One region of the Pseudomonas sp. TZ252 genome, then DNA from elsewhere that is predicted to be linked to it. Evidence: predicted binding sites of a transcription regulator. Region 1 holds the regulator's gene; each other region holds the start of a gene.
What was found. Region 1 encodes sigma-54, which starts transcription at its own class of promoters, with help from an activator protein. Its sites were predicted from a motif close to ANTGGCATNNANNTTGCTNT; they were not measured.

Region 1 (2,262 bases):
TTTCCCGGGCCACCAGGTTTTCGAAGATGGTCTGGGCGTCGAACTCCGGCAGCTCCCTGGCTACCAGGTTGGCGATTTGTTCGAGTACGCGTTTCTTGCTGCCGCCCGGCACGTTCACGAGGGAACGGCCGGGGGTCAGGATTTGCTCAAGTCGGATCATAGGGGAGGGGAGATCAGCGGGCGCCTACGCCTTGCTGCCGTTCGAGATACTTCTCTTTGTGTTTGATCAGTTGACGGTCGAGTTTGTCGATCAGCAGGTCGATGGCCGCGTACATGTCCTCATGTTCCGCATTGGCTACGATCTCGCCACCGGCGATGCGCAGGGTGGCTTCGATCTTCTGCTTCAGTTTCTCGACCTCCATGATCACCTGAACATTGGTGATCTTGTCGAAATGGCGCTCCAGACGGCTCAGTTTCTCGCCGACATAGTCGCGCAGGGCGTCGGTCACATCCAGTTGATGGCCACTGATGTTGACTTGCATACCGCGTTCTCCTTGTTGCCCGTGTGTAAGTGGCAGGTTAGCAACCTGCCTCCGGAACACCTTGGCGTGGATCAACGTCACACCAGTCGCTTGCGCTCGCTCGAAGGGGCTATGCCCAGGGATTCGCGGTATTTGGCGACGGTGCGGCGAGCCACTTGAATGCCCTGTGCCTCCAGTAAACCAGCGATCTTGCTGTCGCTCAATGGCTTTTTCGCATTTTCCGCGGCCACCAGTTTCTTGATGATCGCGCGGATCGCGGTGGACGAGCATTCCCCGCCTTCGGCGGTACTGACGTGACTTGAAAAGAAATATTTCAGCTCGAAAATGCCGCGCGGCGTATGCATGTATTTCTGCGTGGTGACCCGCGAAATGGTCGATTCGTGCATGCCCACCGCTTCGGCGATGTCGTGCAGGACCAGCGGCTTCATGGCTTCTTCGCCGTAGTCGAGGAAACCGCGCTGGTGCTCGACGATCTGGGTGGCGACCTTCATCAGCGTTTCGTTGCGGCTCTGCAGGCTCTTGATGAACCAGCGGGCTTCCTGCAACTGGTTGCGCATGAAGGTATTGTCGGCGCTGCTGTCGGCGCGGCGGACCATGCCGGCGTAGGTGGCGTTGACGCGCAGGCGTGGCATCGCCTCCTGGTTCAGCTCGACCAGCCAGCGCTCGTTGTCCTTGCGCACGATGACGTCGGGGACGATGTATTCGGCTTCGCTCGATTCGATCTGCGAACCGGGCCGGGGATGCAGGCACTGGATCAGCTCGATGACCTGGCGCAGTTCGTCTTCCTTGAGCTTCATGCGCCGCATCAATTGGCTGTAGTCGCGGCCGCCGAGCAGGTCGAGGTAGTCGGATACCAGGCGCAGCGCTTCGTTCAGCCAGGGCGTGGTGGACGGCAACTGGCGCAGTTGCAGCAGCAGGCACTCGCGCAGGTTGCGGGCGCCGATGCCGGCGGGTTCCAGTTGCTGGATGCGGCGCAGCACGACTTCCACTTCGTCGAGCTCGACGTCCAGTTCCGGATCGATGGCGGCGAGGATTTCTTCGAGGGACTCTTCGAGGTAGCCATCGTTGTTGATGCTATCGATGATGGTCACCGCGATCATCCGATCGGTGTCCGACATCGGTGCCAGGTTGACCTGCCAGAGCAGGTGGCTGTGCAGGCTCTCGCCGCTGCTGGTGCGCGCGGTGAAGTCCCACTCGTCATCGTCGTTGCTGGGCAGGCTGCTGGCGCTGGTCTGGTAGATGTCTTCCCAGGCGGTATCCACCGGCAACTCGCTGGGTATGCGTTCGCTCCACTGGTCGTCGTCGAGGCTTTCGACGCTGGGCGTGGCGCTTTCCTGGAGAGGGCTCTCCTGGGGCGCGCTGGCCGCCTGTTCGGCGCCATCGGCGAGAGGGTCGCTGTTGTCGAAATCGTCGCCGTCTTCCTGGCGTTCGAGCATGGGATTGGATTCCAGCGCTTCCTGGATTTCCTGCTGGAGGTCCAGGGTGGATAGCTGGAGGAGGCGTATGGCCTGTTGCAGCTGCGGCGTCATCGTCAGCTGCTGGCCCATCTTGAGGACTAGCGATGGTTTCATGGCTGAGGGCTTAGTACCTTATTCGCTGGTACCGGATGGCACCATCCACTACTACGGGTGCCGAGGTGGCGGCACCGCCAGGAAGCAAATTATATGCCTGAATTTTCGTACTTTGCCTAGGGTTGCTCTGAATAAATCATCCGCTCCAGGCGGCACTCGTGGTTGCGAAACCGCGGGCGAGCGGAACCGCTCCGGCGAGGCCGGAGGGC
Region 2 (2,262 bases), 530 kb from region 1:
CTTGATCACCAGGTCGGGCAGTGCCGCGAGTATCGCCTCGAGGGCTTGCGGCTCGCCGCACCAGCGGGTGTCGAGCGAGGGCAGCGCCAGTTCCTCGCCAAGCAGGCGGCGACAAGCCTGCGGCAGGAAGCCGAGCAGGCCGGGCGACTCCAGCACTCCGCTGCCCAGTGCGTTGGCCACCAGCACGCGTCCCTGGCGTACCGCCTCGAGCAGGCCGGGAATGCCCAGCGCCGAGTCGGTACGTAATTCCAGTGGGTCGCAGAAATCGTCATCGAGGCGCCGCAATACCGCGTGCACCCGTTTCAGGCCGCCGAGGGTCTTGAGATAGAGGGTGGCGTCGCGCACCGTCAGGTCGTGCCCCTCGACCAGCGGAAAACCGAGCTGGCGCGCCAGGTAGAGATGCTCGAAGTAGGTTTCGTTGAAACGTCCGGGAGTCAGCAGCACCACCAGCGGCGTCTCGCCGTCGCCGGCGGCCTGGCTGGCGAGGGTCTCCTGCAGGGTGCGGAAGTACCCGGCGAGATGCTGCACGCGCAGGTCGCGATAGAGTTCCGGCAAGGCCCGCGAGACGATCTGCCGGTTCTCCAGCGCATAGCCCGCGCCGGACGGAGCCTGGGTGCGGTCGGCAAGGACCTGCCAGCGTCCGTCGGCATCGCGCGCCAGGTCCACGGCATAGCTGTGCAGGAAAATCCCGCCGGGCGGCCGGATGCCGAGCGCAGGCCAGAGGAAGTTCGGATGGCCGAAGACCAGTTCGCTGGGCAGCAGCCCTTCGGCGAGCAGACGCTGGTCGCCGTACAGGTCGGCCAGCAGCGCATTGAGCAGCCGAGCACGCTGCGCCACACCAGCGGCGATCGGCTGCCACTCGGCGGCGGACAGCAGGTTCGGCAGAAGGTCCAGCGCCCAGGGGCGGTCGGTGCCCTTGGGATCGGCGTAAACGTTGTAGGTGACGCCGTTCTCCTGGATCTGCCGTTCCACCAGGGCCTGGCGCTGGCGCAATTGCTCAGGGCTGCTGCGCTCCAGTTGGCGGAACAGCCGCTGCCAATGGGGACGCACGCCGCCCTGGCGATCGAGCAACTCGTGGTAGGCCGTATCGGTGAACGGATAGTGGGCAAGCAGCTCGGGCATCGAAGGCTCGCGGGGCTGGGGTTGCGGTCACTGTAGCGGAGTCGGCGGCGCGACGCCGGAGCGAAGCGACGAGGCGTTGCCGGGTCCGCCACGACGGTTCTTCGTGAAGACCGGGATGCCCCGGAAGCGCAAGACTTGTGCCAGCGCCGTCAGGCCCGGGCGGCCAGGAGGTCGTGCCGCGGCAATGCACTGCGACGGTGCGCGACCGCAGGCAAGGTTGCAGCCGCGCACGCTTTGCGGGCGGCAGGGCCGCCCCGGCGATCAGCGCGGGATGTTCGGCTGGCGCGACTTCTTCTTGCCCTTGGCGAAGGCCGTCGCCTTGTTCTGCTGGCCCTTGCTCCACGGCTTGCCGCCGTCGCTGGCGCGTGGCGGCAGGCCGGTATGCTGGGTCAGCAGCTTGCCGGCCTTCTTGCTGCCGGCCGGCGTCGAGTTCTTCCGCCGGGCGCTCTGGTATTCGCCGGTATCCGGCTGGTAGGTCGGGACCAGGTGGTGCTTGCCATTGCCGATCAGGTCGGCGCGCCCCATCCGCTCCAGCGCCTCGCGCAGCAGCGGCCAGCCTTTCGGGTCGTGGTAGCGCAGGAAGGCCTTGTGCAGGCGCCGCTGCTGGTCGCTCTTGACGATGGTCACGCCATCGCTCTTGTAGGTGACCTTGCGCAGCGGGTTCTTGCCCGAGTGATACATAGCGGTGGCAGTGGCCATCGGCGAAGGATAGAACGCCTGGACCTGGTCGGCGCGGAAGCCGTTGCGCTTGAGCCACAGGGCCAGGTTCATCATGTCTTCGTCGGTGGTCCCGGGATGGGCGGCGATGAAGTACGGGATCAGATACTGCTCCTTGCCGGCTTCCTTCGAGAACTTCTCGAACATCTGCTTGAAGCGGTCGTAGGTGCCGATCCCCGGCTTCATCATCTTGTCCAGCGGACCGCGCTCGGTGTGCTCCGGGGCGATCTTCAGGTAGCCGCCGACGTGGTGGGTCACCAGTTCCTTGACGTACTCGGGCGACTCGACGGCGAGGTCGTAGCGCAGGCCGGAGGCGATCAGGATCTTCTTCACCCCCGGCAGCGCCCGGGCCTTGCGGTACAGCTCGATCAGCGAGCTGTGGTCGGTATCGAGGTTCTCGCAGATGCCGGGGAACACGCAGGA
Region 3 (2,262 bases), 1.6 Mb from region 1:
AGAGCCAGGGCCGGTTGACTTCGCCGTCGGCATAGAAACGCAGCGGATGCGGGTCCTGCCAGGCGTTGCCGAGGCCGTCCTGGTAGCGGCCGAAGAAGCGCGGCTGGATCGCGCCGAGCGGAGCGTCGACATAGTCGCGGCCGCTGATCAGTTGCGCGGTGCCCAGGCGGTTCTCGGCGTTCTGTTCGATGAAGCGGCTGGCGTCGAGGACCGCCATGACCAGCGCGCGGGCGGTGTTCGGGTAGGCGTCGACGAAGGCGCGGGTAGTGCCGAGGACCTTTTCCGGGTGGTCCGGCCAGATCGCCTGGCTGGTGGCGATGGTGAAGCCCTGGCCCTGGTCCACGGCCAGGGCGCCCCAGGGTCCGCCGGCGCAGAACCCGTCGATGCGCCCGGCCTGGAGATGGCCGACCATCTGCGCCGGTGGAACCACCACGCTGTGCACGTCGTGCAGCGGATGCAGACCGATGCTCGCCAGCCAGTAGTTCAGCCAGAGCGCGTGGGTACCGGTGGGAAAGGTCTGCGCCAGGGTCAGGCGTGCACCATTCTGGCGCCGATGCCGGAGCAGTGCCTCCGCACTGGTCACGCCAGCCTGCTTCAGCGGTTCGGAAAGATTGATCGCCTGGCCGTTCTGGCACAGTCCCATGAGCACCGCCATCTCGCTTGCCGCGCTGCCGCCGAGGCCGAGCTGGACGCCGTAGACCAGCCCGTACAGGCACTGCGCGGCATCCAGCTCGCCGCTGAGCAGCTTGTCGCGCAAGGTGGCCCAGGACGGTTGGCGCCTGAGATTGAGCGTGAGGCCGTAGGGCTGGGCGAAGCCCTGGGTGGCGGCCACGATCAGCGAGGCCGAATCGGTCAGCGCCATGAAACCGATGTCCAGGGCGCTCTTTTCCGGTGCGTCGGAACCGCCGGCCCAGGCCTGGCTGCGTATCGCTCTGTCTGTCATCACCACCTCGAGTGCGGGAGGGCGGCGCGGGCCGTCCCGTTTTCCAGTGCGCAGGCGCCGTCGTCGGCGCGCTTTTCCATAGCTGCCACAGCAAGCGCTATGCCAGGCGGCGCGGGGGTTTTCGCCGGGCAAGAAAAAGCCCCGCACGGGGCGGGGCTTGTTCGACGCGTCGCTGGATCAGGCCTGGACGACCGGGATCTTGGCGTTCGCAGCCGCTTCGCGGAACTCGGCGATCTGGTCGAAGCTCAGGTAGCGGTAGACGTCGGCAGCCATGCTGTCGATGTCCTTCGCGTAGGCCATGTACTCCTCCACGGTCGGCAGTTTGCCGAGGATCGAGGAGACCGCCGCCAGCTCGGCCGATGCCAGGAACACATCGGTGGCATCGCCCAGACGGTTCGGGAAGTTACGGGTCGAAGTGGAGACCACGGTGGAACCGGTCTGGACGCGAGCCTGGTTGCCCATGCACAGCGAGCAGCCCGGCATTTCCATGCGCGCGCCAGCCTTGCCGTAGATGCCGTAGTAGCCTTCCTCGGTCAGCTGGTGGGCGTCCATCTTGGTCGGCGGAGCCAGCCACAGACGGGTCGGGATGCCGCCCTTGACCTTGTCCAGCAGCTTGCCGGCGGCGCGGAAGTGACCGATGTTGGTCATGCAGGAGCCGATGAACACTTCATCGATCTTGCGGCCCTGTACGCTCGACAGCAGACGCGCGTCGTCCGGATCGTTCGGCGCGCAGAGCACCGGCTCCTTGACGTCGGCCAGGTCGATCTCGATCACCGCGGCGTACTCAGCGTCCTTGTCGGCTTCCAGCAGCTCCGGCTTGGCCAGCCAGGCTTCCATCGCCTGGGCGCGACGCTCCAGGGTGCGCGGGTCGCCGTAGCCTTCGCCGATCATCCAGCGCAGCAGGGTGATGTTGGACTTCAGGTACTCGGCGATCGCCTGTTCCGGCAGCTTGATGGTGCAGCCGGCGGCGGAACGCTCGGCCGAGGCGTCGGACAGCTCGAAGGCCTGCTCCACGGTCAGGTCGTTGAGGCCTTCGATCTCGAGGATGCGGCCGGAGAAGATGTTCTTCTTGCCTTTCTTCTCGACGGTCAGCAGGCCCTGCTGGATCGCGTAGTAAGGGATCGCATGGACCAGGTCACGCAGGGTGATGCCCGGTTGCAGCTTGCCCTTGAAGCGCACCAGCACCGACTCCGGCATGTCCAGCGGCATCACGCCGGTGGCGGCGGCGAAGGCCACCAGGCCGGAGCCGGCCGGGAACGAGATGCCGATCGGGAAGCGGGTGTGCGAGTCGCCGCCGGTACCAACGGTATCGGGCAGCA

Region 2: the regulator sigma-54 is predicted to act here: its motif matches at 1,248-1,267, upstream of ACYAF3_RS07955 (circularly permuted type 2 ATP-grasp protein).
Region 3: the regulator sigma-54 is predicted to act here: its motif matches at 1,031-1,050, upstream of ACYAF3_RS27935 (CmpA/NrtA family ABC transporter substrate-binding protein).

Annotation. Positions count from the first base shown of each region.
Region 1 covers NZ_CM148566.1:1,176,846-1,179,107, reverse strand. The annotation lists gene ptsN (PTS IIA-like nitrogen regulatory protein PtsN) at 1-160, opposite strand, end outside; gene hpf (ribosome hibernation-promoting factor, HPF/YfiA family) at 174-482, opposite strand; gene ACYAF3_RS05480 (RNA polymerase factor sigma-54) at 560-2,053, opposite strand.
Region 2 covers NZ_CM148566.1:1,711,519-1,713,780, forward strand. The annotation lists gene ACYAF3_RS07955 (circularly permuted type 2 ATP-grasp protein) at 1-1,122, opposite strand, end outside; gene ACYAF3_RS07960 (YgiQ family radical SAM protein) at 1,384-2,262, opposite strand, start outside.
Region 3 covers NZ_CM148566.1:6,062,570-6,064,831, reverse strand. The annotation lists gene ACYAF3_RS27935 (CmpA/NrtA family ABC transporter substrate-binding protein) at 1-943, opposite strand, end outside; gene acnB (bifunctional aconitate hydratase 2/2-methylisocitrate dehydratase) at 1,121-2,262, opposite strand, start outside.